One region of the Kitasatospora sp. NPDC001309 genome, then DNA from elsewhere that is predicted to be linked to it. Evidence: riboswitches for the same ligand, from Rfam matches in the RefSeq annotation. Region 1 holds a riboswitch; each other region holds the start of a gene.
The links. A riboswitch is a leader RNA that binds a small molecule or an ion and turns the genes downstream of it on or off. The one in region 1 is predicted to bind cobalamin.

Region 1 (7,024 bases):
ACCAGGGGCCGCCGTGCTGGGCGTGCCAGTACGACCAGTAGGCGCTGCCGGTCGGGTTGGTGCAGGTCGTCGGCAGGGCGTTGATCGTGCAGACGAAGCCCGGGAAGCGCGGGTGGAAGGAGTACGAGAAACCGGCCCCGGTCAGCGCGGCCAGGCCGCTGGCCGGGTCGCCGGGCGCACAGCCGGTCTGGACGCCGCCGCCGACGGCGGTGAAGTCGACCACGACGGTGACCCCGGTGGTGCCGGTGCAGGCGTCCGCCCGCGCCTGCGGGGCCTGGACGGCGGAGACGCCGAGCAGGCCGGCCGTGAGGGCCGCCGCAGCGGCGATCGACCCGAGCGTACGGCGGGCCGGGCGGGCACGGCGGGCCGGGCGGACCGCGGTGAAGGTGTCGGTCATCGGTGAAATCCTCCTGGAGTCAGGCTCGTTCAGCGCACGGCCGTGGGCGTGGCCGTGTCCCTGGCCGTGTCCGTGGCCGGGCAGGCGAGGGTAGGGGCGCCGGGGCGTGCACCGGCGGCGGACAGCGTGGCCAGCGGGGTGCCCGCGAGGCCGAGGACGGCCTGTGCCGTGGCCCGGGCGCCGTTGCCCGCGTTGAAACCGCTCGCGTCGTAGGCGACGGCGCCGCGGACCGCCTGGTCGGCGGAGCAGTCCTGCTGGAACTTGACCAGCCGGCTCCAGCCCTTGAACCCGGCGGCCAGGCGCCCGCCGGAGAACAGCGCCTGGGTGGCCAGGCCGGTGGTGTTGGCGTTGGAGGCGGTCGCCCCGGCGGCCGCGAACCCGCCGTCGCCGTTCTGGTGGGCGGTGAGCCAGCCGAGTCCCGTGTTCGCCTTGGCGGCGCGACCGGTGGCGGCGAGGGCCTGGACGGCGAGCGCGGTGGCGTCGGGGTCGCTGGTGCAGGCGGCCTGGCCGAAGGAGACCGGGAAGCCGCCGTCCGCGCACTGGCTGTTCGCCAGGAAGTCGACGGCCGCCGCCGGGGCGTCACCGGGCGTGCGGTGCAGGGCGATCAGGGCGAGGGACTGGCCGAAGGCGTTGCTGTAGTCGCCCCACTGGGAGCGGTCGGAGAAGCGGCCTCCGGCGGTCTGCAGCGAGCGCAGCCGGGCCGGCAGGTCGACGCCGCCGAAGGCCGTCGGGTCCCCGCCGCGGACCTCGACGGCGAGCAGCAGCTTGGCGGTCGCGCCCGCATAGGCCTCGGTGGTGCCATCGCCGAGGTAGCCGCTGATGACCTCGGGCTTCGCCAGCCAGGCGGTGGCCTTCGCGGCGGCGTCGTCGGAGCTGCGCGAGGCCGCGAAGGCCAGCACGGCGTCGATGGTCAGGCCCTGGTCGGGGTAGGCGGTCCCGTTGAAGACGGACTCGAAGTGGTCGCCGCCGACGAGCTGGCGGGCCAGCCAGCCGCCCGCGGCGGCGTCGGGGCGGAACGTCCCGGACGAGGTCGGGGCGGCGGGCGCGGCACTCGCGGCGGTGGCCGCCGGGAGCGCGGCGGCAAGGGCGAGGGCGGGTATCGCGAGCAGACCGAGGGTGCGGCGGAGCGCGGGCATGGAGACCTTTCCGGGCCCGCACACAGGGGCCCGGAGGGCCTCGGCGACGCACCGGGCAGCCCTCTGAGCTCCGGCCCGCAGACCACGACGGGAGGAGTGGACGACACACCTCCGCCGACGGGTACTCGGGCTCGCCACCGACGCGGAGTCGGAGGCCTACCGTTGCGGGTCAGCGCCGGACTCGAACCGGACTTCCCCCGAGGGCGGAGTCACAACTTGACGGCCCATCATGGCGATACGGAAAAGATCCGGTCAAGGGTTCGAGCGCGACACCACGGCGCCCGGCAGGCGTGAGGAGTGGCCCACGCGGCGCGCAGCGCCACCACGCGCAGCGGAGCGGCCGGCGGCCGGCGGACCGGTCAGGTGCCCGGGTGGGCGGCCGCCCAGCCGTGTTCGAGCAGCGCGAAGGCCTCGTCGGCGGCTCGGCGCGGGTCGGCGTGCCGCAGGACGAGGCTGCGGGCCTCCAGGGCGAAGCGGGCCAGGGCGGCGCAGCTGACGTCGTCCTCGGGCGCGCCCACCGCCTCGGCGACGGCCCTGGCCAGGGCCGCTTCGTGGCGCGTCCACATGCGCTGGGCGTAGTCGCACAGTGCGGGGGTCTCCTGCACCAGGCGCGTGAAGTCGGCGAACCGCGGGTCGGTGGCGTGGACGGCGAGCTGGGTCTGCTTCCGCAGCATGTGCTCGCGGAGGGCCCGGGGGATCGACGTGCCGGGGGCGCGGTCGCGCACGGCAGCGACGAGTTCTGCCTCCAGTTCGTCGTCCTGGTCGAAGACCAGGGCTTCCTTGCCGGAGAAGTGTTTGAACAGGGTGGTCACCGAGACGTCGGCGTGGTCGGCGACGTCCTTGACGCCGACCTGGTCGTAGCCGCGTTCGAGGAAGAGTTCGAGTGCGGCGTCGGCCAGGGACTGGCGGGTCTGGGCCTTCTTGCGCTCGCGGCGCCCGGTCGGTTCGGTCACCCGCCCACCGTACCGCGAAGTGCATTCGCTGCAAAAGTGTAGTCATTGCACTTATTGAGCGAGTGTGGTTTCTTGGTGATGCGCCGGGCCACCCGGCGACCGACCCACCTCCCGAGGGGCACTTCCATGCACTCTGCCCGTGATCCCCGCATCGCCATCGTCGGCGCCGGCCTCGGCGGCCTCACCTGCGCCCGAGTCCTCCAGCAGCACGGCCGCTCCGTCACCGTCCTCGAACGCGAGGCATCCGCCGCTTCCCGCCCGCAGGGCGGCTCCCTCGACATGCATCCCGGCACCGGGCAGGCCGCGCTCGGTGCGGCGGGGCTCCTCGACCGGTTCCACGCCCTCGCCCGCCCCGAAGGAGACGAGTGGCGCGTGCTCGACTTCGCCACCGCCACCCTCCTGGCACAGCAGGGGCCCTCCGCCGACGGCGGCCGACCGGAGATCGACCGAGGCCAGCTGCGCGGTCTGCTCCTGGACTCGCTCACCGAGGGCACGGTGCGGTGGGACCGTGCCGTCACCGGCGTCACCCCGCTGGCGGACGGCACCTGCCGGCTGCACTACGGCGACGGCACCGCCGAGGACTTCGACCTGGTGGTCGGTGCCGACGGCGCCTGGTCCCGGGTGCGCCCGGCCCTGTCACCCGCCGTACCCGCCTACACCGGCGTCACCTTCGTCGAGGCCGGATTCGACGACTGCGACACCCGCCATCCCGACCTCGCCCGGCTGGTCGGCAACGGATCGATGCTGGCGAAGGGCGCCGGACGGTCCTTGGTCGCCCAGCGCAACAGCAACGGCCACATCCGCGCCTACATCGCGCTCCGCGCGCCCGAGGACTGGCACGAGGCCGCCGGTGTCGACCTCGGCGACCAACGGGCCGTGCAGGAACATCTGTTGACGCTGTTCGACGACTGGGACGAGAGCCTGCGCTACCTCCTGCGCAACAGCGACCGCGGGTTCGTCCACCGGTCCCTGTTCGTCCTGCCCGCCGCGCACACCTGGGAGCACGTCCCCGGCGTCACACTGCTCGGCGACGCCGCGCACCTGATGCCACCCGTCGGGCTGGGCGCCAACCTCGCCATGCTCGACGGCGCCGACCTCGCCCACGCCCTCGCCGCCGAATCCGGCGTCGACGACGCCGTCCGCGCCTACGAGAACGTCATGCTGCCGCGCTCGATCGAGGCCGCGACGGGCAGCGCGCAGGGGCTCGACCACCTCGTCCCCGCGACGGCCTCCTGAAGCACCGTACGGTGGGGCGGCCGGGCGGCGCCGACTACGACGACGCTCCGCCCGTGGCCAGCGCGGTTCGCGCCAGACCGCGCAGCCAGGCGTGGGCCTGGTCGGTGTCGTAGCGCTGATGCCACGACAAGTACACCTTCGCCGAGGGTAGTTCGAGCGGGAGGGGGAGCACGACCAGGCCGAGGTCGGCGACCGCGGACCGGGTGGTGGCCTCGGGAACGGTGATCACGAGATCGGAGCCGCGCGCGAACCCCACCGCGGCCGCCTCCGTGGGCGCGGTCGCCACCACGCGGCGGGTGAGGCCGAGCCCGGCGAGGGCGTCGTCGAGGGCGTTGCCGAGGTTTCCGCGTCGCGAGACGGTGACGTGCTCGGCGGCGGCGTACCGCTCCGCGGTGACGGTCCCGCCACGGGTGAGGGGGTGCCCCCGCCTCACCACGACGACGAGACGGGACTCGCCCACGTTCTCGGCGCGGACGTCCGGTGCGCTCGGCCGGTTGGCGTTCGCCTCCAGGTCGACCTCGCCGCGCCGCAACTCCGGGGTGTCGACGCTCGATTCCGCGACGAAGCGCAAGCGCACGCCCGGCGCCTCTTCGCGCACGGCCGCGAGCAGTGCGGGGCCGCTCAGGGCGACCAGGGAGTCGTGCCAGCGGAGCGTGAAGGTGCGCTCCAGCGTTGCCAGATCGAGTTCACGGCTCGGTGCCAGCACGCCCTGAACCTGGTGCAACAGCTCGTGCACCTGAGCCCGCACCGCGATCGCGTACGGCGTCGGGGTCATCGTGCGGCCGGTGCGCACCAGGATCTGGTCCCCGGTCGTGCGCCGGATCCGGCCCAGACTCCGGCTCATCGCGGGGGCGGTGACATGCAGGCGCGCCGCCGCCCCGGCCACACTGCCCTCCTCCAGCAGCGCGTCGAGCGCGGCGAGCAGGTTCAGATCCAATTGCATGCGAGTCACTCTAGACGTGCTTGACATGCATTTGAAGTCAATCACCGGGCTGTCTACCGTTGAGGCGAAAGCGCAGGAAGCAAAGCGCAGTTCGGCCCTCGACCGGCCCTCGACCGGCTGTCGCGCGGCTCTCGACCGGCCTCGACACCCCTCCTCAGACAGGAGTACCACCATGTCCGAAACGCCTCGGACCACCGACGTCGCCTCCTCGGACGCCGACCTGCTCACCCGCACCGCGAACGCCGTCCGCGAGGCGGGTTCGGCGCTGCGCGAGCGCTTCGGCGAGGTGGTCCACCACCGGACCCGCGAAGAGCTGATGCACGCGCTCGCCGCCAACGACGACACGGCCCTCGCCATCCTGCGCCCCCGGCTCACCCACCTGCGCCCGGACGCCCGCTGGGTGGAGGACGAGCTGGACGGCGGGGCGCTGCCGCCCGGCGAGTGGTGGGTCGTGGATCCGGCCGAAGGCAACGTCAACCACCTGCACGCCCTGCCGGAGTGGGCGGTGACCGCCACCCTCGTCCGCGACAACCGGCCGGTGCTCACCGTGGTCCACCTGCCGTTGACCGGCGAGACCTACACCGCGCTCACCGGCGCGGGAGCCCACCTCGACGGACGGCCGCTCCACGTCTCCCCCACCGCGGACCTCGGCCTGGGCATCGTGGCCACCAGCCAGGCCCGGCCGGACGAGGACGAGACGGTCGTACGGCGCGTCGGCTCCTCGATCACCGCGATGCTCTTCGACGCGCTCGTCGTCCGCACCGCCGTGCCCGCGACCCTGCACCTGGCGAACGTGGCCGCCGGCCGCATCGACGCCTTCTGGCAGTTCGCCGGCGCCCGCGCAGACCTGCTGCCCGGGGCACTGCTCGTCACCGAGGCCGGTGGACGGATCTCCGACGCCGAGGGCCGCCCCTGGACCCCGCAGAGCGGGAGCTTCCTGGCCGCCGCGCCCGGCATCCACGCCGAGGCCGTCGCCACGCTCTCCCGCTGACCCGCACCACTACCGCACACACGGAAGGACCACATCATCATGACCACGATCGCCGTTCTCGGAACCGGCCGCGTCGGCGGCAACCTCGCCGCCGCCCTCACCCGGGCCGGGCACCAGGTGGCCGTAGCAGACCGCACGCCGGGCGCCGCCGCCGAAGCCGCCCGGACAGCCGGGATCGTCATCAACGCCACCCCGGGCGCCGGCTCGCTGGACCGGCTCATCGCCCTGCGCGAGGAACTGCGCGGCACGATCCTCGTCGACGTCTCCAACGCCACCACCGACGGGCCGGACGGACTGCCCGCCGACCTGCTCTACCCCGGATCGAGCCTCGCCGAGCAACTCCAGGAAGCACTCCCCGAAACGCGCGTCGTCAAGACCCTCAACACCATGCTCTTCCCGGTGATGACCGCGCCGGCCACACTCACCCGGCCCCCGACCGCGTTCCTCTCCGGCGAGGACCCGCAGGCCAAGCAGACCGTCGGCGACCTGCTCACCGACCTCGGCTGGCGGAAGGAATGGATCACCGACCTCGGCGGAATCCGGACCGCCCGCGCCACCGAGGCCGCGATCCTCTTCGTCCCGCACGTCATCCGCTCCAGCGGATTCACACCCTTCGCGATCTCGATCGCCCGCTGACGTCGCTTCTCCGGTCACCCGCGCGATATCCCGTTTCGAAGTATCGCCATACTGACGCCATGCACAACACCTCCCACCCAGTGGTCCGACAGGCGCCGTTTCCGTTCCCCGACGGGCGGTTTCCGCCCGATCTCGGCGCCGTGGTCCAACGGACCGTCGGGGAAGGACGCCTGCCGGCGCTCGTGGTCGTCCACGACAGCGACGGCGACTGGCTGATCGGGGACAGTGTCAACGATCCGAACCTCCCGGACGCCAGCGGGCTGTACTGCCTCGCCTGCCTGGTGGAGGGGGATGCCTCCATCTCCGAGACCGCGACCCTGCCGCCCGGCTTCGCGGCCTACCGGAACGGGCCCGGCCTGCCCTGGACGATCGAACCGTTCCGCTACGGGGACGGCGAAGGCTGAACGTCGGGCTCACAGCTGGAACTCAGCCGTGGAACCGCAGAGGTTCTGGATGTCAGGGGCATCCGGTTGGATGAGCACGTGGCTGTCCATGACGTAGCTCGCCAACTCCCCTCCATCGCTGACCTGCGGAACCTGTGCCGCTCACTGGCGATGCTCGACGCGATCTTGAGCCCGGACTGGGAGGGCCGGTACCACTCCTTCAACGCCGGCTGGGCCGACGGCGAGGAGATGTCGTCGATGCGCAACGGGTCGGGCGACGAGTACTCCATCGTGTTCTCGGCGGCCGGGGCCTATATCCGCGGTTTCGACCACGAAGCGCCGATGAGCC
Region 2 (7,024 bases), on a different contig from region 1:
CGATCGGCACGTGCAGCAGCGAGCAGGAGGGCGCGACGTCGACCCGGTCGGCGAGCCCGAGCAGGGTGGCCAGGGTGGCCAGCGAGGCGCCCAGGTCGTTGATCCAGATGTTGCGGCCGTCGATCACCCCGGCGACCAGGCGCTTGCCGGGCAGCCCGCCGACGGCGGCGAGGTCCGCCAGGTTGGCGGCGGCCGGTCCGGTGAAGTCCAGCGCCAGGCCCTCCACCGGGGCCTTGGCCAGCACCGCCAGGGCGTCGCCGAGGCGGTCGAAGTAGCTCGCCACCAGCAGCTTGGGGCGCTCGGTCGGCGCGCCCAGCTCGCGGTAGGCCCGGGCGGCGGAGTTCAGCTCGACCGGGGTCCGGTCCTGGACCAGCGCGGGCTCGTCCAGCTGCACCCACTCCGCGCCGGCGGCCCGGAGCGCCGCGAGCAGTTCCGCGTAGACGGGCAGCAGCCGGTCCAGCAGGGTGATCGGCTGGAAGTCGGGGGCCACCCCCGGCGCCGGCTTGGCGAGCAGCAGGTAGCTGACCGGCCCGACCAGCACCGGACGGGCGCCGTGCCCGAGCGCGAGCGCCTCCTTGAGCTCGGCGACGGCCTTGGCCGGGTTCGCGGCGAAGGCGGTGTCCGGCCCCAGCTCCGGGACGAGGTAGTGGTAGTTGGTGTCGAACCACTTGGTCATCTCCAGCGGAGCGACGTCCTGGTTGCCGCGCGCCATGGCGAAGTAGCCGTCCAGCGGGTCGGCGTCGACCGCCGCCCGGTGCCGCGGCGGGATCGCGCCGACCGCCACGGTGGTGTCCAGGACGTGGTCGTAGAGCGAGAAGTCGCCGGTCGGGACCTCCTCGATGCCGGAGTCGGCGAGCTGCTGCCAGTTCCCCCGGCGCAGGTCGGCGGCGGTGGCCAGCAGCACCTCGGCGGTGACGGCGCCCTTCCAGTACCCCTCGATCGCCTTCTTCAACTCCCGGCCCCGCCCCTGGCGGGGGTAGCCGTGGGCGGTGGCGAGGGTCGCCGCGGCTGCGGACTTCGTGGTCAAGGGACTCTCCTTCGCGAGTCTGGTTCCTCAAGTGCCCGGCGACGGGGACGAGGACGCGAAGGGACGACGGACCGGACGGGCCCCCGCACACGGGTACGGCTCCGCCAGGTGTGGTCGCCGACCCGCCCTCGAGGTCACCGGATGGCCGGGCGCGAACGGTCGCACCCGGGCAGTGGCAGGTCTTCGGACTCGCGGGCCCGCCCGTCCTCCTCAAGGACCGGCACCTACTGGCCGTCGCTTCCCAGACCCGAACCGGGCCCAGTGCGTATGACGGCGGTCGTTCCCACTCACCGCTGCGGGGCAGTCCCGGACTGGCCAGTTGAAAGGCGTCACCGGGTTCCCTCTTACGACACCCCGCCTGGCGGACGGGGCGAACCAGCTGCACCCGCCACCCTACGGGCAGCCCGCCGCTTTCCGGCCGGAGAACCGCACAACCGTCCACATGATGAGACGACGTCAGCCTCCGACGACCTCGGCCTGCGACCGGGGTCAGCCTCCGGCCGCTGCGACGGCCCGGGTCAGCCGACCGCCACCCCGACCAGGCAGGTGTCGTCGTCGGTGTCGGCACCGCTGTACTGCAACAGGTGGTCCAGGTGCCCCTCGAGGCCGTCCCCACCCTCGGCGGCCAGCCGGTGCGCCCGCTCGGCGAGGGTCGTCAGGTTGCTCAGCGACGCCTGGAGGGACTCGTCGCGGCGCTCGATCAGCCCGTCGGTGTACATCACCAGGGTGTCCCCGGGCCGGAGCACGATCTCCTCCTCCTGGTAGTCCGCCTGGTCGACGGCGCCGAGCAGGATCCCGCCGAGCTGCGGGAGGGTCCGCGCCCGGCCCTCGCGCAGCAGGACCGGTGGCGGGTGGCCAGCGCGGGCCCAGCGCAGCCGCCGGGTGGCGGGTTCGTAGAGCCCGCAGACGGCGGTGGCGGTCACGTTGTCCGTGAGGTGGTGGGTCACGCTGTTCAGCCAGTTGAGCAGTTGGCCCGGTCCGGCACCGGTGGCGGCCAGGCCGCGCAGGGCGTTGCGCAACGCGACCATGCCGGTGGCTGCCTCGATGCCGTGCCCGGCGACGTCGCCGACGCAGATCAGGACGTCGCCGGTGGGCAGCACGAGGGCGTCGTACCAGTCGCCGCCGACCAGGTGGTCCTTCTCGGCGGGGCGGTAGCGCACCGCCACGTGCAGGTCGTGAAGGTCCAGCGGCCCCCGGGCGGGCGGCATGATGGCGTGCTGGAGCTGGAGGGCGAGGCGGCTGCGCTCGGCGGCCTGCTGCTCGCTCTGGGCGAGCTGGTCGCGGGTGGCGGCCAGGGCGACCTCGGTCCAGTGCTGGGCGGAGATGTCCTGGTAGGCGCCGCGGACCACGCGCAGTCCGCTGTCCGGGTCGTGCACCGGTTCCGCCACCACCCGGATGTGCCGGGTGACCCCGTCGGCGCGCTGGAGGCGGAAGGCGGTGGAGGCGGGCCGCCGGTGGTGCAGCAGCGTCCGCAGGAAGCGGCCGATGGTCTGCCGGTCGTCCGGGTGGGCGTGCTCGGCGAGCTGGTCGAGGGCGATCGGCCGGTCGGTCGGCGCGAGCCCGTGCAGCTCGAACAGGGTTTCGTTCCAGTCGATCCGACGGGTCGCCAGGTTCTCCTCGAAGCCGCCGATGCGGCCGAGGCGTTGGGCGTGCTGGAGCAGTCGGGCGACCCGCGGGGTACCGTCGTCGAGCCGCCAGACGACCACCAGGTGGGTGCCGTGCCGGCTGATGCCCACCTGGGCCCGGGCGGTCAGCGGCACCCCGTCGACCAGGGCGGCCAGCCGCATGTCCTGGGTACGGAAGGGCTCGCCGGTGGCGAAGACGTGCTCGACCATCTCGGCCAGACCGCCCGGTGCGGCCGCCAGCGGGTAGGCCTCCAGCAGTCGGCGACCCACGATGGCCACCGTCGGCCGGCCGGCGAAGTCCGCGAAGGACGGGTTGACGTGCCGGATCACGAACCGGGGCGGGAGTCCGTCGTGGTCCGGGGCGAGCCGCAGGACCAGGCAGGGGTCGAACAGTCCGTCGGCCAGCTGCCGCAGTTCGTCGAACTGGGCGTCCGCGGGATCGGTGGCGGAGAACTCCCGTCCGTCCCAGGACTCCAGGGTGGCGGCGGCCACCTCGGCGAGCGCCTCGAACTGCCGTTGCAGGGGCTGGGAGCGCTCGGGGAGTTCCTCGTTCCAGCAGAGCTCCAGCACGCCGATCAGCCGGCCGCCGACCCCGGCCGGCACGGCCAGCCGACCGCCGCGGACGTCGTGCTGGCCGATCGAGGGCAGCGAGGCGTCGGCGAGCACGGGGTAGGCGACGGTGCCTCGTTCGTCCAGCGCCCGGCGGGCCGGCGTGGGCACGCCCGGGGGTACGTGGCGCCAGCGGCGGGCCTCCTCCGGCTGGAACCCGGCGCTGCCCGCGAGGGAGAGCGAGAGGTCGGGATGGGCGGCCCAGACGGCCACCGCGGCCACGCCGAGCGGCCGCAGGGCGTGCTCCAGCATGGAGCGGGCCGCGCTCTCGGCGTCGCCGCCCGCGACAGTGTCGGCCTCGATGCTGCGCAGCCGGCGGGCGACCGGGTCCGTGGTACGGACGGCCGTACCGGCGACGAAGTCGCGGGCGAGTGCGGAGATCCGGTCGGCCGCGACCTGGTTGACCAGGTCGGCGGCCAGCGCCAGGGTGGTCACCCCGGCCTGCTCGGCGAGGCCCTCCAGCTGGCGGGCGGCCTCGGTGGGGCCGCAGCGCAGCCGTTCCACCAGGACGCCGACGGCCAGCTCGACCACGGCGCGGCCCGCCGAGTCGGCCTGGGCCTGGTCGAGTTCCCGGCGCAGCCACTCCACCGTGCTGGCGAGCCGGCCCATGGCGGTCGCCGTCGGGTCCGGGTCCGGGTCCGGGTCCGGGTCCGGGTCCGGGCCGCCCGGGGCTGCCGGGCGGGCCGTCGGTTCCGGACCGTACGACGGGGACGCCTCGCCGGGCGGGGCTGCGTCGCCGACCGGCTGCGGACCGGCCGGGGTGCGCTGGGCGCCGACCCTGGGCAGGACGGTGGCCGGGTCCGCCGCCCGAGCGCGATCGGCTGCGGGCTGCTCCGGTGGGTGCTGCACGGTGGTGGGCTCCTGGGTCGTGGACGGCGGCTCCGGACGGCGGCTACCGGGTGAGGTGGTGGGTGATCCGGTTGATCACCTCGTCCGCGTCCACCGGCTTGGTGATGTAGTCGCTCGCCCCTGCGGCCAGGCTCTTCTCCCGGTCGCCGAGCATCGCCTTGGCGGTCACGGCGATGATCGGCAGCCCCTCGTGCTCGGGCATCGCGCGGATCGCCGCGGTGGCCGTGTACCCGTCCATCTCGGGCATCATCACGTCCATCAGGATGACGTCGATGCCGGGGTGGGCGGTCAGCGACTCCAGGGCGGCGCGCCCGTTCTCGGCCTGGAGGACCCGCATCCCGTGCAGTTCCAGGATGCTGGTGATCGCGTACAGGTTGCGGTCGTCGTCGTCGACCACCAGCGCCGTACGCCCGGCGAGGGCCGGCCCGGTGGCGGGGCTCCAGGCCTGGACCCGGTCCCCGTCGCGGACCGACGGGAGCGCGCCGCCGGGGTGGTCGGCGCTCATGTGGAGGGCGATCCGCTCGCGCAGTTCGTCGAGGCTGGCGAGCAGTTCCAGCGGTCGCCCGCCTGGGCGGGTGACCGCGTCCGGGTGCTGGACGGCGACGCTCCGGTTGTTGTGCGCCAGCACCGGCACGGTGTGCAGCGCCGGGTCGCCCTCCATCTCGGACAGCAGGGTCGCTGCCGTGCCGTCCGGTAGGTCCAGTTCCAGGACGACGCAGTGGCAGGGGGCGGTGGCCAGCGCGGTGGCGGCTTCCTGGGCACCGACGGCGGTGATGATCTCGACCTCCCGGTGCCCGGCGGAGTAGCGGGCGAGGTCGGCGACGGCGTTCTCCGCCACCAGGGTCAGCAGCCCGCTGGGCCGCCCCTCGACCACCAGGAGCCGACGCGGCCGGCCCGCGGACGAGCGGTCGGCCGGTTCGTGGGCCTGGTCCGCGGCGGGCCGTGCGCAGACGCCGTCGTTCGGCTCCACGGCCGCCGTCGGGGCCTCGGGGACGGCGACCTCCGCGTGGACCACGGGCAGGTAGAGGGTGAAGACGCTGCCCCGGCCCAGGCTGCTCTCGACGGTGATCGCGCCGCCGAGCAGGTAGGCGATCTCCCGGCTGATGGACAGTCCGAGGCCGGTTCCGCCGTACTTGCGGCTGGTGGTGCCGTCGGCCTGCTGGAAGGCCCCGAACACGGTCTCCAGGTGCTGGGGCGCGATGCCGATCCCCGAGTCGGTGACCCGGAAGGCGAGCACCGGCACGCCGCGCCGTACGCCGTCGGGGAGTTCGGCCGCGGTGGCGGGCTCGATCCGCAGCTCGACCCGGCCGTGCTCGGTGAACTTGACGGCGTTGGACAGCAGGTTGCGCAGCACCTGCCGCAAGCGGTAGTCGTCGGTGCGCAGTTCGCCGGGGACCCCGTTGGCGGTGCGGACCGCGAAGGCGAGGTTCTTCTGCCCGGTCATCGGGCGGAAGGTGGCCTCGACGTAGTCCAACAGGGTCTGCAGCGGTACCGCGTCGACGCTGAGGTCCATCTTCCCGGCCTCGACCTTGGACAGGTCGAGGATGTCGTTGATCAGCTGGAGCAGGTCGGAGCCGGCCGAGTGGATGATGCCGGCGTACTCGACCTGCTTGGCGCTCAGGTTGCGGGTGGGGTTCTGCGCCAGCAACTGGGCGAGGATCAGCAGGCTGTTGAGCGGGGTCCGCAGTTCGTGGCTCATGTTGGCGAGGAACTCGGACTTGTACTTCGAGGCGAGGGTCAGCTGGTGGGCACGCTCCTCCAGCTCCTGGCGGGCCTGCTCGATCTCCAGGTTCTTGGTCTCGATGTCCCGGTTCTGGGCGGCCAGCAGCTCCGCCTTGTCCTCCAGTTCGGCGTTGGAGAACTGGAGCTCCTCCTGCCGGGCCTGCAACTCGGCCGACCGGGCCTGGAGTTCGGCGGTGAGCCGCTGGGACTCGCCGAGCAGCTCGTCCGTCCGGGCGTTGGCGATGATGGTGTTCACGTTGACGCCGATGGTCTCCATCAGCTGGTCCAGGAAGTCCCGGTGGACCTGGGTGAACGGCAGTACGGAGGCCAGCTCGATGACGCCGAGGACCTGCCCCTCGACCACGATCGGCAGCACGATGAGCGACAGCGACTCGGTGCGGCCGAGGCCGGAGGAGGCGGCCAGGTAGCCGGGCGGCAGGGCGCCCACCGCGATGGTCCGCCGGCTGCGCGCCGCCTGGCCGACGAAGGACTCGCCCAGCCGGAAGCGGGTGGGCCGCTCGCCGTCGGGGAACGCGTAGGAGCCGACCAGTTGGAGCACCGTCCCCCCGCCGCCGTCCTCGGCGAGGTAGAACGCGCCGCACTGGGCGCCGACCAGCGGGGCGAGTTCGTCCATCACGGACTCGGCGACGACGCCCAGGTCGCGTCGGCCCTGCATCAGCGCGGAGAACCGGGCCAGGTTGGTCTTCAACCAGTCCTGTTCCTCGTTGGCGCGGGTCGTCTCGCGCAGCGACTCGACCATGAAGTTGACGTTGTCCTTGAGGTCGGCGACCTCGCCGGAGGCATCCACGGTGATCGAGCGGGTCAGGTCGCCGGCCGCGACGGCGCTGGTGACCTCGGCGATCGCCCGGACCTGCCGGGTCAGGTTGCCCGCCAGCTCGTTGACGTTCTCGGTGAGCCGCTTCCAGGTGCCGGAGACGCCCCCGACCTTGGCCTGCCCGCCGAGCCGGCCCTCGGTGCCGACCTCCCGGGCCACCCGGGTCACCTCGTCGGCGAAGGAGGAGAGCTGGTCGACCATCGTGTTGATGGTCTCCTTCAACTCCAGGATCTCCCCGCGCGCGGTGACGGTGATCTTCTGCGAGAGGTCGCCCTCGGCCACCGCGGTGGCCACCTGGGCGATCGCACGGACCTGGCCGGTGAGGTTGCCCGCCATGGAGTTCACCGAGTCGGTGAG
Region 3 (7,024 bases), on a different contig from region 1:
TTCACGGACAACAAGGAGCGCGAGCAGGTCGTCGACATGGTGACCTACTTCAACTCGGGCAGCGCCATCGCGGTCAAGAAGGGCAACCCGGGCAAGGTCGACCCGAAGGACCTCTGCGGCAAGAAGGTCGCCGTCCAGACCGGCACCACTCAGGCCGACGAGATCAAGGACACCCGCAACCCGGACTGCGCCAAGGCCGGCAAGCCGGGCATCCAGAACGAGGGCGACAAGTTCGACCTCCAGACGGACGTCACCAACGCCGTGGTCTCCGGCCGCGACGACGCGATGATGGCCGACTCCCAGGTCGTCGACTACGCGATCAAGCAGTCCGGCGGGCAGCTGGAGAAGCTCGGCGACACCTACGGCGTGGCCCCCTACGGCGTCGCCCTCGCCAAGGGCTCCAAGCTCACCCCGGCGATCCAGGGCGCCGTCCAGTCGCTGATCGACGACGGCACCTACAAGCAGATCCTCACCAAGTGGGGCGTCGAGGCCGGTGCCCTCGACAAGTCCGTCGTCAACGGCGCCACCAGCTGACCCCTCGTACGCTTCATCTCTCCCCCGAGGCCACACCGTGAACTCTCTGGACAAGGGGACGGCGCCGAAGGGACGGCCTGAGACCATCAAGGCCGTCCCGGTCCGCCACCCCGGACGCTGGGCGGGTGCCGTCGTCATCGCCCTGCTCGCGGCGATGCTGCTGAGCGCCCTCTTCACCAACCCCGCTTTCAAGTGGGACATCGTCGGGCAGTACCTGTTCCACGACAGCATCATGCACGGGCTGCTCGTGACACTGGAGCTGACCGCCCTCTCCATGCTCATGGGTGTGGTCGGCGGCATCATCCTCGCGGTGATGCGGCTCTCCCCGAACCCGCTGCTGGCCGGCACCGCCTGGGTCTACATCTGGATCTTCCGCGGCACCCCGGTCCTGGTGCAGCTGGTGTTCTGGAACTTCCTCGGCCTGATCTGGGCCAAGCTGTCGATCGGCGTACCGTGGGGACCGGAGTTCTGGTCCGGCGAGACCAACGTCCTGATCCCGACCTTCGTCGCCGCCCTGCTGGGCCTCGGCCTCAACGAGGCCGCCTACATGGCGGAGATCGTCCGCGGCGGCATCCAGTCGGTCGACGAGGGCCAGACCGAGGCCGCCCACGCGCTCGGGATGAGCCGGTTCCAGACCATGCGGCGGATCGTCCTGCCGCAGGCCATGCGGGTGATCATCCCGCCGACCGGCAACGAGACCATCTCGATGCTCAAGACCACCTCGCTGGTCTCCGTGATCTCCCTGGAGGAGATCTTCCGGGCCGGCCAGGTCATCTACTCCCGGAACTACCAGAACATCCCGCTGCTGATCGTGGTCAGCCTCTGGTACCTGTTCTTCACCTCGGTGCTGACCATCGGCCAGTACTACATCGAGCGCCACTACGCCCGAGGTTCCAACCGCACCCTCCCGCCCACCCCGCTGCAGCGACTGCGGGGCCTGTTCGCCGGGAAGCCCGCCCCGAAGACCACCGCCGACGTCGTCCCGGGGCTCGAGGGAGGTGGTCACGTATGACCGATCTGAGCAAGACCCCCACCGACTCCGCGTCCACCGGTGAGCCGATGGTCCGGGCCGAGAACGTGCACAAGTCCTACGGAATGGTCGAGGTGCTCAAGGGCATCGACCTGGAGGTCAAGCAGGGCGAGGTGTTCTGCCTCATCGGCCCGTCCGGCTCCGGCAAGTCGACCTTCCTGCGGTGCATCAACCACCTGGAGAAGATCAACGGCGGCCGCCTCTGGGTGGACGGCGAACTGGTCGGCTACCGGCAGAAGGGCGACAAGCTCCACGAGCTCAAGGACCGCGAGGTCGCCGTCAAGCGGCGCGACATCGGCATGGTCTTCCAGCGCTTCAACCTGTTCCCGCACATGACCGCGATGGAGAACGTCATCGAGGCGCCGGTCCAGGTCAAGCGCGAGAGCAGGGCCGAGGCCCGGGAGCGCGCGATGGCCCTGCTGGAGCGGGTCGGCCTCGCCGACAAGGCGAAGAACTACCCCTCGCAGCTGTCCGGCGGCCAGCAGCAGCGCGTGGCGATCGCCCGCGCGCTGGCCATGAAGCCCAAGCTGATGCTCTTCGACGAGCCCACCTCGGCGCTCGACCCGGAGCTGGTCGGCGACGTCCTGGACGTCATGCGCGGCCTGGCCGAGGAGGGCATGACGATGGTGGTCGTGACCCACGAGATGGGCTTCGCCCGCGAGGTCGGCGACGCCCTGGTGTTCATGGACGGCGGTGTGGTGGTCGAGTCCGGCAACCCCCGCGAGGTGCTCACCAACCCCCAGCACGAGCGCACCAGGGCCTTCCTCTCCAAGGTCCTCTGAGCCCGTACGGTCGGCGCCCGGCAGACGACTTCCTGCCGGGCGCCGACGTTTTCCCCAGCCGGGTAATAGGCTGGAAGCGCCCAGCCCGTTACCGGAACCATCCGGGCCCGTTACGCAACCACTGGAAGGACCGCCGTGGAGCTCGCCTCGTACGCCGACCTCGCCGTTCGGCTGGTGAACACCGAGGAACCCGAGCGCGGCACCGACACGCTGACCTCGGTGGACGCCGTGCGCGCCCTCTTCTCCGACTCCTCCCGCGCCGCCGCGCTGGCCGACGAGTCCGACGTGCCCCGGCTGCGGGCGGTGCGGACCAGGCTGCGCGGAGTGTTCGAGGCCGCCGCCGAGGGGGACGAGATCCGGTCCGTCGACCTGCTGAACAGCCTGCTGATGGAGTACCCCGTCAGCCCGCTGGTCTCCGGGCACGACTACCTGGACGACGCCGGCCGGCCGCGCTGGCACCTGCACCTGGCCGACAACTCGCCCACCGCCACCGCGCACTTCAGCGCCGTCGCCTGCATGGGCCTGGCCGTGCACCTCACCGAACTGGGCGCCGACCGGCTCGGCATCTGCCAGGCCGCGCCGTGCCGCAACGCCTACCTGGACACCTCGACCAACCGCTCCCGCCGCTACTGCTCCGACCGCTGCGCGACCCGCGCCAACGTCGCCGCGTACCGGGCCCGCAAGCGGCTGGAGGCCGAGGCCGCGCTGGGCACCGGGCAGTAGCCGGCCGGGGCTCAGAGCTCGTCGACGAAGACCCCGAACCGCCGGGCCAGGCCCGGCACCCGGGCCAGCCGGGGGCCGAGCAGCAGCCGCTCCAGCCCGCGGCCCGGCGCCAGCCAGGCGGGGCTCGGCCGCAGCCGCAGCAGCACCCGGCCGAGCACCAGCTCGTCCGGGACCGGGCCGTAGCTGCGGCTGTCGCTGTCCACCGGACGGTTGTCGGACAGCAGCCACCAGCCCTTCGGGCGGCGCTCGGCGGCCCGCTTCACCACCAGCAGGTCCTGCTGGAACGGGTGCCGGAACAGCACCACCGCGCCGGGCCGGATCGGCGCCCCGTAGCGGACCAGCAGCCGGTCGCCCTCGCGCAGGGTCGGGACCATCGACGGGCCCGTCACGTCGACCAGCCCGAACGGCACCGCGCCGCCCTGCCCGCCGCCCTGCGGCTCCGCGCTCCGCGCCATGGCTCCTCCTCCCGGACCGACCGCCCCAGTCTGCCGTACGGACCGTCATCCGTTCGATGTCCGGATTACCCCGGTTCCGGGTCCGTCTTTCGCCCTAGGCCCACCGCCCGGCCGCGAAACCCGGAGGCCGGAAGGGTAATCTCGGGCGCGGGAAGACGATCTAAGGAAGGACTCCCATGTTCTCTCGTCTGTTTGCACCGCGTGCCACTGCTCACGCCCACTGCGACCTGCCGTGCGGTGTCTACGACCCCGCCCAGGCCAAGCTGGAGGCCGAGTCGGTCAAGGCCACCCAGGAGAAGTACCAGGCCAACGAGGACCCGCACTTCCGCGCCCGCGCCATCATCATCAAGGAGCAGCGCGCCGAGGCCGTCAAGCACCACATCTCGGTGCTGTGGAGCGACTACTTCAAGGCCCCGCACTTCGAGAAGTACCCGCAGCTGCACCAGCTGATCAACGACACCCTGAAGGCCGCCTCGGCCGCCAAGGCGTCCACCGACCCGGCCACCGGCCAGGCCCTGCTGGACCTGATCGCCGAGGTCGACAAGATCTTCTGGGAGACCAAGCAGGCCTGAGCCTGACGCGTCGCCACCCGGCCGCCCCCGTCCGCACCGTCGGACGGGGGCGGTCGTGCGTTCCCGTGCCCCCGCCCCGGGAACGGACCCCGGTAAGGGTTGCCTACCCTGAGTGGCTGTTATGCTGCCAGGGCGTCCGAGGGGGAAGTCCGGTGAGAATCCGGCGCTGACCCGCAACGGTGAGCACGGCCCGCGGTCCCGGGGCCGGGCCAGCCCGATCGCCCCCGGCCGCTGAACTCCCGACAACTCGCCGTGGACTGCGAGGGGAAGGCGCCCGGGCCCGACCCCGGCCGGCGCCCGCCCCGGCACACCCGCGGCCCGAGGCAAGGCACGCCCGCCCGTGAGTGACCCCGTTCGCCGAATACCGACCCTCCCGCTCGCCCTCGGCCTCGCCGCCGCCCTGCTGCTCTCCCTGGTCTGCGGCGTCGCGCTCGGCGCCTCCGGAATCGAACTCCCGGACGTCCTGCGACTGTTGGGCGCCGGGCTGACCGGCGGACGGCTGGACGCGAGCGACGCGGCGGCGTACGCGATCGTCTGGGAGCTGCGGCTGCCGCGCACCCTGCTGGCCGCCGTGGTCGGCGGCGGGCTCGCCGCCACCGGGGTCGCCGTCCAGGCCCTGGTGCGCAACGCCCTCGCCGACCCGTTCGTCCTGGGCATCTCCTCCGGCGCCGCCGTCGGCGCCAACGCCGTCCTGCTGCTCGGCGCCTTCGCCTCGCTCGGGGTGTGGGCGATCTCGGTCTCCGCGTTCGGCTCCGCGCTGCTCGCCATGGTGCTGGTCTACCTCGCCGCCCGCACCGCGTACGGGCTCACCCCGCTGCGGCTGGTGCTCACCGGCACCGCGCTCTCCTACGGCTTCTCCGCCCTGACCACCCTGATGGTCTTCTCCGCCGACCACGCCGAGGCCGCCCGGGACGCCATGATGTGGCTGCTCGGCAGCCTCGGCGGCGCCACCTGGGGCTCGGTGCCGATCGCGGCCGCCACCGTCCTGGCCGGACTGGCCTATCTGGCCTGCGCCGCCGGACGGTTGGACGCGCTCGCGATGGGCGACGAGACCTCCGCCTCGCTCGGCGTCGACCCGGACCGGCTGCGCCGGGAACTGTTCGTGGTCACCGCCGCCGTCACCGGCACCGTGGTCGCCGTCAGCGGGGCGATCGGCTTCGTCGGACTGCTGATGCCGCACCTGGCCCGGATGCTGGTCGGCGCCGGGCACCGCCGGGTGCTGGCGATCGCGCCGCTCGCCGGGGCGCTGCTGCTGGTCTGGGTGGACATCGCCTCCCGCACCCTGCTGGCACCCGCCGAACTGCCCGTCGGGGTGTTCACCGCGGTGCTCGGGGTGCCCGCCTTCCTGCTGATGATGCGCCGCCGCGGCCAGGCCTTCGGAGGCCGGCGATGACGGCCCCGACCCCTTCGACCGGCGCGGAGGACCTGCGGGTCGACGGCGTCTCGGTGGAACTGGCCGGCGCCCGGCTGGTCCACGAGGTGAGCCTGACGGCCGCCGCCGGGCAGGTGATCGGACTGATCGGCCCGAACGGCAGCGGCAAGTCGACCCTGCTGCGCTGCGTCTACCGGGTGCTGCGCCCGGCCGGCGGGACCGTCAGGCTGGGCGGCGACGACCTGCACGCGCTCACCGCCCGCGACACCGCCCGCCGGGTGGCCGCGCTGACCCAGGAGCACCCCGCCGAGTTCGAGTTCACGGTGGCCGAGGTGGTCGCCATGGGCCGGCTGCCGCACCGGCGCGGCCTCGCCGCCGGCCCGACCGCCGGGGACCGGGAGCGCTGCGCCGCCGCGCTGCGCCGGGTCCGGGCCGACCACCTCGCCGAACGCGCCTTCCCGAGCCTGTCCGGCGGCGAGAAGCAGCGGGTGCTGATCGCCCGCGCGCTCGTCCAGGAACCGCGCCTGCTGGTGCTGGACGAGCCCACCAACCACCTCGACATCGCCCACCAGTTGGAGGTGCTGGCACTCGCCCGCGAGGCCGGGCCGACGGTGCTCACCGCCCTGCACGACCTCAACCTGGCGGCGGGCCACTGCGACCGGCTGTACGTGCTGGAGGCCGGCCGGATCGTCGCCGCCGGCGAGCCCCACGAGGTGCTCCGCCCCGAACTGCTGGCCGAGGTGTTCGGCGTCCGGGCCACCCCCGTCCGCCACCCCGGGACCGGCGCCCTCCAGCTGCTGTTCGACCGTCTCGCCTGACCCCCCGCGAATCCCCGGGACCGTTCCGATCCGAAGGAACCCGTATGCGCACCAAGGCCGTTGCCGCCACCGCCCTGCTCACCCTCGGGCTGACCGCCTGCGGCGCCGAGATCGCCCCCCGCCCCGGCGCCGCCACCGCCTCCGGCCACTACCCGGTGACCGTGACGAACTGCGGCGAGCGGCTCACCTTCGCGCAGAAGCCCGCCCGGGTGGTGACCAACGACGTCAACATCACCGAACTGATGCTCTCCCTCGGCCTCGCCGACCGGATGGCCGGCTACGTGATGCCCGACGACAAGGGGCAGGTCGACAAGGTGGCCTGGAAGGACGGCTACCGGCAGACCAGCTGGCTCTCCAAGAAGGTGCTCACCAAGGAGATCGCCCTGGACGCCAAGGCCGACCTGGTGTTCGCCGGCTGGCACTACGGCTTCGACGAGGGCAGCGGGGTCACTCCGCAGGCGTTCAAGGCGCTCGGCGTGGACTCCTACGTGCTCAGCGAGTCCTGCCGCAGCGGCAAGGGCTCCGAGCGCGGGGTGATGGACCCGCTGGAGGCGCTCTACACCGACCTGGCCAACCTGGGCGCGATCTTCGACGTCGAGGACCGCGCGGACAAGCTGATCGCCGAGTCCAGGGCCACCATCGCCGCCGTGCCGCAGCCGGAGCGCCGCCCGTCCGTCTTCCTGTACGACAGCGGGCAGGACAAGCCGTACACCGCCGGGAAGTTCGCCGCCGCGAACG
Region 4 (7,024 bases), on a different contig from region 1:
CACCAGGTGCCGAGGTCTCCGCCGCGCAGCAGCCCGGCGAGGCTGGGCAGCAGCGGCCAGCTGTTCAGGGCGCGGTGGGCGCCGAGCTGGCGCCAGGCGGTCACCGGCCGGTGGCGGAAGAGCGTGCGCAGGTAGGCGGCCCCGCCGGTGAACAGTTCGTCGGCGCCGTGGCCGGCCAGGTGCCGGGTGGCGCCGTGGTCGACGAGGTGGCGGATCCCGTACCGGATGGCGTTCATGCCGCGGGTCGCGGCGCGCGGGGCCTCGGTGTCGACCGCCCAGTACGGCGGGGAGAACACCGGCGGGGCGTCGGTGTCCGGCACGCTCAGGTGCTGGGCGCCCGGCAGCAGGCGGGCGGCGTGGGCGGCGTACACCGGGTCGTCGTTGATGGCGCTGCCGCCGGTCCAGCAGAAGGTCAGCAGGTCGGGGTGGTGTTCGGCGGCGAGGAAGCACAGCGAGGTGGAGTCCATGCCGCCGGAGAGGTCGGCCGACAGCCGCCCGTCGGGCCGGCGCAGGGCGACCGCCTCGCGCAGCCGCTCGCGCACTCCGGCGGCCCCGGGGTCCAGCGGGAGGTCGGGCTCCGGGGGCTGCCACCAGCGGACGTCCCGGGCGGGGCCGGCGGTGGGCAGCAGCAGGCAGGAGTCGGGGGCGACCTGCCGGACGCCGCGCCACCAACTGCGTTCGCCCAGCGGGGCGAAGAGCATGCCGTACGTCACGCTCGCGGCGATCAGGTCCTCGTCCGGTTCGGCGCCGGTGAGCCCGGCGAGCACGTCGGCCCGGTCCGCGGCGATCGGCACGCCGTCCACGAGGGCGGTGTACACCGCCCTGGTGCCGGTGACGGTGCCCTGGAAGCGCACCCAGCCGTGGGCCGAGGCGATCACATGGGTGTTGCCGGGGAGGCTGCGGGCGAGCGCGTCCAGGTCGGACAGTTCGCGCACCGTGCGGGTGAGGGCGTCGAGGCGGTCCTGCCCGACCGGGCTCAGCCCGTGGACCGCGACCCGGACGGGGCCGGCCTCGGACACCACCAGGTCCTCCGGCGACCACGACCCGGCCAGCCAGGGCCGTCCGGACGCGTGGGCGACGGACCGTGGTGCCGTGTCGCCGAGTCGGCGATGGACCCGGGCGCCGTCCGGGGAGTCCGGAAGGACCACCAGGTGGTCGTTGAGCGACTGCACGAGCCCACCCCCAGGTGTCACGGCGGCGTGGGTGCCGCCGGTTCTCCGGAACCGTGCACCACCGGGGGAAGGCGACACAACCGGGCAAGGTCCACTTCCCCCATGGATCACGCCATTCACCCACCGAAAGAAGCAGGATGATTGTCGTTCCATCACATTCGAACGTCGTCAAGAAAGCGTTTGGCATGGACACTCCTGTTGCCACAGTTCACTTCTGTGTCCCAACTACTGTTCCGGCCGATCCGGCCGAAAGACGTTCCGTCCGCGATCCACCTGCGGAAACGTGAATTTCCCCGTCATTGGCCGGATCTGACGATGCGACTGGACACTCCCGGCGGCCAGCGGTCCCAATGGAGTCACGCCATCCACAGGCTTCGGCCTCGATGCAGAGGAGAGAACCATGGCCAAGAACATCCAGCTGCCCAAGCGCTACACCCCGCCCACGGCCGCCAAGGTCGGCGACTTCAGCAAGGACACGGACGGCACCATCTACACCAAGAAGGACGCCACGACCCTGGGTTTCAAGAAGCCGCGCTGACCTCGGCCTAGGGCCTGTCCGGCGGATCTTGGCAGATCAGCGCGCGGCGTTGGGCGCCCGGCTGGGCGTGCGCCCGAGTCGGCCTCGTACTGGACGTACTTGGGCGATTCGGGCGTGCGTCCAGGCGGGATGCCCGGCGTCGCGCGCCTGGCAAGATCCGCCGGACAGGCCCTAGCTGACCCGGACTCGATCGCCACAGCCCGCCGGCCCCGCCGGCGGGCTGTTCCGCGTCCACGGACGCCAGTGCACGCGGGCGTTCGCATCCCAACACACCGGGAATTGAACCACCGAAGGCCGTCCGCACGTTGGAATAGCGGAACTCCCGGTGAATCCCGGGAGAATGGCCGAAGTTCCCGACCGTAATCCGGTCCGGGACTTCGACGTGTACCGACCTACGGTCGCACCGCCCCCACCGTCGCCGCCGGTCCCGCTCCCGCCCCCACCCCGCCCCTGGCGGCGCGACAAGGCCTTGGTATGAGCACGGCAAAGGGTTCCCCGCCCCGCGTCCACCATCTGGACGGACGGACGGCCGAGTTGATGTGGTGTCCGGGCTCAACCCGCGGGCCGGCCGGTCCGCAGGCCTGTACGGACGAACCTCCCACACCCTCACACCCGGGAGCAGACACATGCGCACCCCCCTCAAGGCCGCCGCCCACACCCTCACGGCGCTGGCCCTGGCCGCCTTCGGCACCACCGCCCTGGCCGCCGGCGCCGAGGCCCAACCCGCCCCGGCCGCCGCCCACTTCGGGGCCAAGCCGCTCCACCCCGGCACCACCGCCAAGAGCCCGACCGCGACCTCCGGCAACACCCTGTCGGTCCGCTCCGCCGCGACCCAGGGCGTGGTCTCCCCCACTCCCAAGGTGTACCTGGTGTTCTGGGGCTCGCAGTGGTCCTCCGACCCAGCCGGGGTCGCCCCCGACATGCAGAACATGTTCAAGGGCCTCTACGGCAGCCAGGACACCTGGGGCACCATCCTCAGCCAGTACTGCGAGGGCGTCGCCAGGGGCACCACCACCTGCGGCACCAAGGGCACCCACGTCCAGCACCCGGCGTCCTCCCCGCTGGCCGGCGTCTGGTTCGACAACGCCGCCGCCACCCCGGCCAACGCCACCGCCGCCCAGATCGCCGCCGAGGCGGGCAAGGCCGCCGCCCACTTCGGCAACACCACCCAGGCGCCCAACCTCAACGCCCAGTACGTGGTGGTCTCCCCCACCGGCACCCACCCGGACGGCTTCCCCAACTCCGGCTTCTGCGCCTGGCACGACAAGACCAGCAGCTCCTACGGCACCCTGGCCTACACCAACCTGCCGTACATCCCGGACAACGGGGCGGGCGCCTGCACCACCTTCACCGACGGGCGGCTGCTCTCCGGCATCGAGTCCACCGAGACCCACGAGTACGCGGAGACGGTCACCGACTTCTGGCCCAGCATCGGCTGGAACGGCGGCGGCGGTGAGATCGGCGACGAGTGCGAGAACCTCGACGCCTACGTCACCCTGAGCACCGGCACCTTCGACCTCCAGGGCCTGTGGTCCAACAGCACCAACAAGTGCGTGACGCACGGCTGACGACCGCCCGCTCCGAGGAACCCGGCCCGCCGCGCCCCCCGCGCGGCGGGCCGTCGCTGTCGGGCCGTCACCCTGAGCCGGACTCCGCCGCCCTGACCACGCCTGATACCGTGCGATCGCCGTGGTGTTCGGGAAACCGGTCTGAGTCCGGTGCGGCCCTCGCCACTGTTGCCGCGGAGTTCCGCGGCCCTCGCTGACCGGCTCGCCCAGCGGTCAGGGCCACTGGGCGGGCTCGAAGGAGCCGCCCGGGAAGGTCGGCCGCGGCACGTCGATGCGGAAGCCAGGAGACCGGCCACGGCACGACATGTTCCACGAGGGTTTTGGAGAACACGTGCCCAGCGGTCAGCCGCGTCCGTTCCGATCCATTTGCTCCGTACATCCCATACGTCCCACAGGTCCGATACGTGTCGGCCGGGCGGTCGCCGCCGTCCTGTTCCTCGGCACGCTCGGCGCCTGCACGGGCGCCCCCGTGCCCGCCGCGCCCGGCGGGACGTCCGCAGGTGCCGCGCCGGTCAGCGTGGAGAACTGCGGGACCACCGTGACGGTCGGCACGCCGCCCGAACGGCTGGTGACGCTCAACGAGGGGGCCACCGAGGTGGCTCTGGCCCTCGGCCTGGAGTCCCGCATGGCCGGTACCGCCTACCTCGACGATGCCGTCCCGGAGAAGTGGAAGGCGGCCTACGACTCCGTCCCGGTGCTCTCCGCGAAGTACCCGACGAAGGAGAAGCTCCTCACCGCCCGCCCCGACTTCCTGTACGCCTCCTACGCCAGCGCGTTCACCGACAAGGTCGCGGGCACCCGGGAGGACCTGCGCGGCCAGGGCGTAGCGTCGTACCTGTCCCCGTTCGGCTGCTCGGACAAGAGCCAGGTGCCGCCGACGACGTGGCAGGCCGCGTGGGGCGAACTGCACGACGTCGCCCAGGTCTTCGGCGTACCGGAGCGGGCCGCCGCGATCCAGCACCAGCAGGAGCAGCAGCTCGCCGGGTTCACGACGACGGCCGCGGGCAAGGACCTGAAGGTCCTGTGGTACGACTCGGACACCAAGTCGCCCTTCGTCGGCGCCGGCCACGGCGGCCCCCAGCTGGTGCTCGACGCCGTGGGCGCCCGCAACGTCTTCGCGGACCTGCCCGGCGGCTGGCAGAACGTGAGCTGGGAGAAGGTCGTCGCGGCCGACCCGGACGCCATCGTGCTCGCGGACGCCGGCTGGGACACCGCCCAGTCCAAGATCGACTACCTGGAGCACGACCCGGTGCTGAGCAAGCTCGGCGCCGTGCGGCGCAAGGCCTTCGTGGTGGTGCCGTTCTCGGAGTCGACTCCCGGCGTGCGGCTCGCCGACGGGGCCGCCCGGGTCTCGGCGGGGCTGAGCGCGCTGCGCCCGGCTTCATGACCACGGCACCCCACCCCGTCGCGCGGCCCGCCGGTCCGGGCCGCGCGACGGCGGCCCTGGCCGTCGGTGCGGCCCTGCTGCTGGCCACCGTGCTCCTCGGCCTGGCCGTCGGCTCACACCACGAGCCGCTCCCGACCGTGATCGAGGTCGTGGCGCGCCGACTCGGACTCGCCGACCCGCAGGTCACCCTGCTGGACGACCGGATCGTCTGGCAGCTGCGGCTGCCCCGGGTCCTGGGAGCGGCCGCCACCGGCGCCGGACTCGCGGTCTGCGGCGCGGTGCTGCAGACCCTGACCGGCAACGACCTGGCCGATCCCTTCCTGCTCGGGATCTCGGACGGAGCCGCCGCCGGCGCGGTGACCGTGATCGTCCTCGGCGTCGGCGTGACCGGCGCCGTGGGCACCGGCGCGGTGGCGACGGCGGCCTTCGCCGGCGCCCTGCTCACCGCCGTCGTCGTCCTGGTGCTGGCCGGCGCGCGCACCCGGTCGCTGCCGACCGCCCGGACGGTGCTCGCCGGCATCGCGGTGGGCCAACTGTGCGGGGCGTACACCTCGTTCGTCGTGCTGGTCCTCGGGGACCGCGACGCGGCGCGCGGTGTCATGGAGTGGACGCTGGGCTCGGTCGCCGGCGTACGGTGGCCCACCGCCGTCTTCCTGGCCGCGGTCGCCCTGATCGGCGTCATGGTGCTGGCCTCCTCGGCCCGCGACCTGGACGCCTTCGCCTTCGGCGAGACCTCCGCCCGCTCCCTCGGCGTCCACGTCGAGCGCACCCGGTGGGTCCTCATCGCCACCGCCGCGCTGGTGACGGCCTGCCTGGTCGCCAACACCGGGGTCATCGGGTTCCTCGGCCTGGTCGTCCCGCACGTGGTCCGCCTCGTCTGCGGCCCGCGCCACGCCCTCCTGCTGCCCGTATCGGCACTGGTGGGCGCGTCCCTCCTGGTGGGCAGCGACGTCCTGGCCCGCTCGGTCCTCCCCGACCGGGAGATCCCGGTCGGCGTCGTCACGGCCGGGCTCGGAGCGCCCTTCTTCGCCTGGCTGCTGTGGCGCCAGGGCCGGGCCGACGGGGGAACGCTGTGACCGCGCCGCCCGCCGCCGAGCTGCGCGCGGAGGGACTCGGCGTGCGCGCCGGCGGCGCGACCCTGCTCGACGCGGTCTCGCTCGCGTTCGCCCCCGGCCGGGTCACCGGCCTGCTCGGACCCAACGGCGCCGGGAAGACCACCCTGCTGCGCGCGGTCGCCGGACTCACCCGGCCGTCCGCGGGGCGCGTCCTCCTGGACGGGGCGGATCTCCACACGCTCACGGCCCGCCGCCGGGCCCAGCGGGTGGCCTTCATGGAACAGCAGGCGGACACCCGGCTGGCCCTGCCGGTCCGCCAGGTCATCGAGCTCGGGCGCACGCCCCACCGGGGCCGCTGGCCCGTGCCGGGGAACTCCGCCGCCGACGCCCACGAGCGGACCGTGGTCGCCGAGGCCGTCGCCGCGGCCGACGTCGGCCACCTGCTCGACCGGGCCTGGCCGACGCTGTCCGGCGGCGAACGGCAACGGGTCCAGCTCGCGCGGGCCCTGGCGCAGGAGCCCGGCGTGCTCCTGCTCGACGAGCCCACCAACCACCTCGACCTGCGCCACCAACTCGGCTTCCTCGCCGCCGTACGCGGGCTGGGCATCACCACGGTGGCCGCACTGCACGACCTCGAACTCGCCGCCGCCTACTGCGACGAGGTCGCCGTCCTGCTCGACGGGCGGCTGGTCGCCCACGGGCCCGGCGCCGAGGTGCTCACCTCGGCCACGATCGGGCACGTCTACGGCGTCGACGTCACCGTCGAACGGCACCCCCGGCACGACCGGCCGCACATCCGGTGGAACGGACTGCTCCACGAAAGGACTTCGCCATGACCTCCCCCACCCCGGATGCCCCCGCCTTGGACGCCCCCGCTTTGGACGCCCCCGCCCGCCGCACCGCCACGGTCCTGGTCGGCATGTCGATCGGGGAGGCCGTCCGTCGCGACGAACTGCTCCGGACGGCGGCGGCGCAGCAGGCCTCGATCGCGTTCCTGCAGCAGGCGGACCCCTCCCTGTCGGCCGAGCTGACCAGGCTGGCCGACGCCGGCGCCGGGACCGTGGTCCTGATCGGCGTCCGCCTCGCGGCCACCGGCCCGGCCCAGTCCTGGCTGCGGCGGATCGCGGCGCACTGGTGGCGCGAGCGCACGGGCCACCGGCCGGAGATCCTCGTCGCGACCCGCCTCGCCGACTCACCGGACGCGGTCGCCGCGGCCGCCGCGGCGACGAGGCCCGTCACCGGCGGCGAACCCGGCCTCACCTCCGCGGCCTGGGAGGACGTCACCGGCCACCGGCACCAGGTGC

Region 2: linked by a shared signal. The riboswitch ahead of metE (5-methyltetrahydropteroyltriglutamate--homocysteine S-methyltransferase) and the one ahead of ACFY2K_RS16900 (peptidase) in region 1 are both predicted to bind cobalamin.
Region 3: linked by a shared signal. The riboswitch ahead of ACFY2K_RS02610 (FecCD family ABC transporter permease) and the one ahead of ACFY2K_RS16900 (peptidase) in region 1 are both predicted to bind cobalamin.
Region 4: linked by a shared signal. The riboswitch ahead of ACFY2K_RS34460 (ABC transporter substrate-binding protein) and the one ahead of ACFY2K_RS16900 (peptidase) in region 1 are both predicted to bind cobalamin.

The regions. Positions count from the first base shown of each region.
Region 1 covers NZ_JBIAXC010000014.1:93,460-100,483, forward strand. Annotated here, with positions in the region: gene ACFY2K_RS16895 (flagellar hook-length control protein FliK) at 1-397, opposite strand, end outside; gene ACFY2K_RS16900 (peptidase) at 427-1,533, opposite strand; cobalamin riboswitch at 1,632-1,780, opposite strand; gene ACFY2K_RS16905 (TetR/AcrR family transcriptional regulator) at 1,893-2,486, opposite strand; gene ACFY2K_RS16910 (FAD-dependent oxidoreductase) at 2,613-3,722, shown strand; gene ACFY2K_RS16915 (LysR family transcriptional regulator) at 3,757-4,665, opposite strand; gene ACFY2K_RS16920 (inositol monophosphatase family protein) at 4,838-5,656, shown strand; gene ACFY2K_RS16925 (NADPH-dependent F420 reductase) at 5,696-6,292, shown strand; gene ACFY2K_RS16930 (hypothetical protein) at 6,352-6,696, shown strand; gene ACFY2K_RS16935 (hypothetical protein) at 6,775-7,024, shown strand, end outside.
Region 2 covers NZ_JBIAXC010000026.1:51,512-58,535, reverse strand. Annotated here, with positions in the region: gene metE (5-methyltetrahydropteroyltriglutamate--homocysteine S-methyltransferase) at 1-1,027, opposite strand, end outside; cobalamin riboswitch at 1,205-1,374, opposite strand; gene ACFY2K_RS24780 (SpoIIE family protein phosphatase) at 1,546-4,110, opposite strand; gene ACFY2K_RS24775 (HAMP domain-containing protein) at 4,154-7,024, opposite strand, start outside.
Region 3 covers NZ_JBIAXC010000002.1:74,227-81,250, reverse strand. Annotated here, with positions in the region: gene ACFY2K_RS02640 (ABC transporter substrate-binding protein) at 1-534, shown strand, start outside; gene ACFY2K_RS02635 (amino acid ABC transporter permease) at 572-1,546, shown strand; gene ACFY2K_RS02630 (amino acid ABC transporter ATP-binding protein) at 1,543-2,346, shown strand; gene ACFY2K_RS02625 (CGNR zinc finger domain-containing protein) at 2,482-3,069, shown strand; gene sodX (nickel-type superoxide dismutase maturation protease) at 3,081-3,524, opposite strand; gene sodN (superoxide dismutase, Ni) at 3,701-4,096, shown strand; cobalamin riboswitch at 4,196-4,341, shown strand; gene ACFY2K_RS02610 (FecCD family ABC transporter permease) at 4,437-5,489, shown strand; gene ACFY2K_RS02605 (ABC transporter ATP-binding protein) at 5,486-6,286, shown strand; gene ACFY2K_RS02600 (ABC transporter substrate-binding protein) at 6,331-7,024, shown strand, end outside.
Region 4 covers NZ_JBIAXC010000047.1:469-7,492, reverse strand. Annotated here, with positions in the region: gene ACFY2K_RS34475 (asparagine synthase-related protein) at 1-1,172, opposite strand, end outside; gene ACFY2K_RS34470 (hypothetical protein) at 1,573-1,710, shown strand; gene ACFY2K_RS34465 (hypothetical protein) at 2,337-3,278, shown strand; cobalamin riboswitch at 3,384-3,590, shown strand; gene ACFY2K_RS34460 (ABC transporter substrate-binding protein) at 3,748-4,665, shown strand; gene ACFY2K_RS34455 (FecCD family ABC transporter permease) at 4,662-5,741, shown strand; gene ACFY2K_RS34450 (ABC transporter ATP-binding protein) at 5,738-6,556, shown strand; gene ACFY2K_RS34445 (ferredoxin) at 6,553-7,024, shown strand, end outside.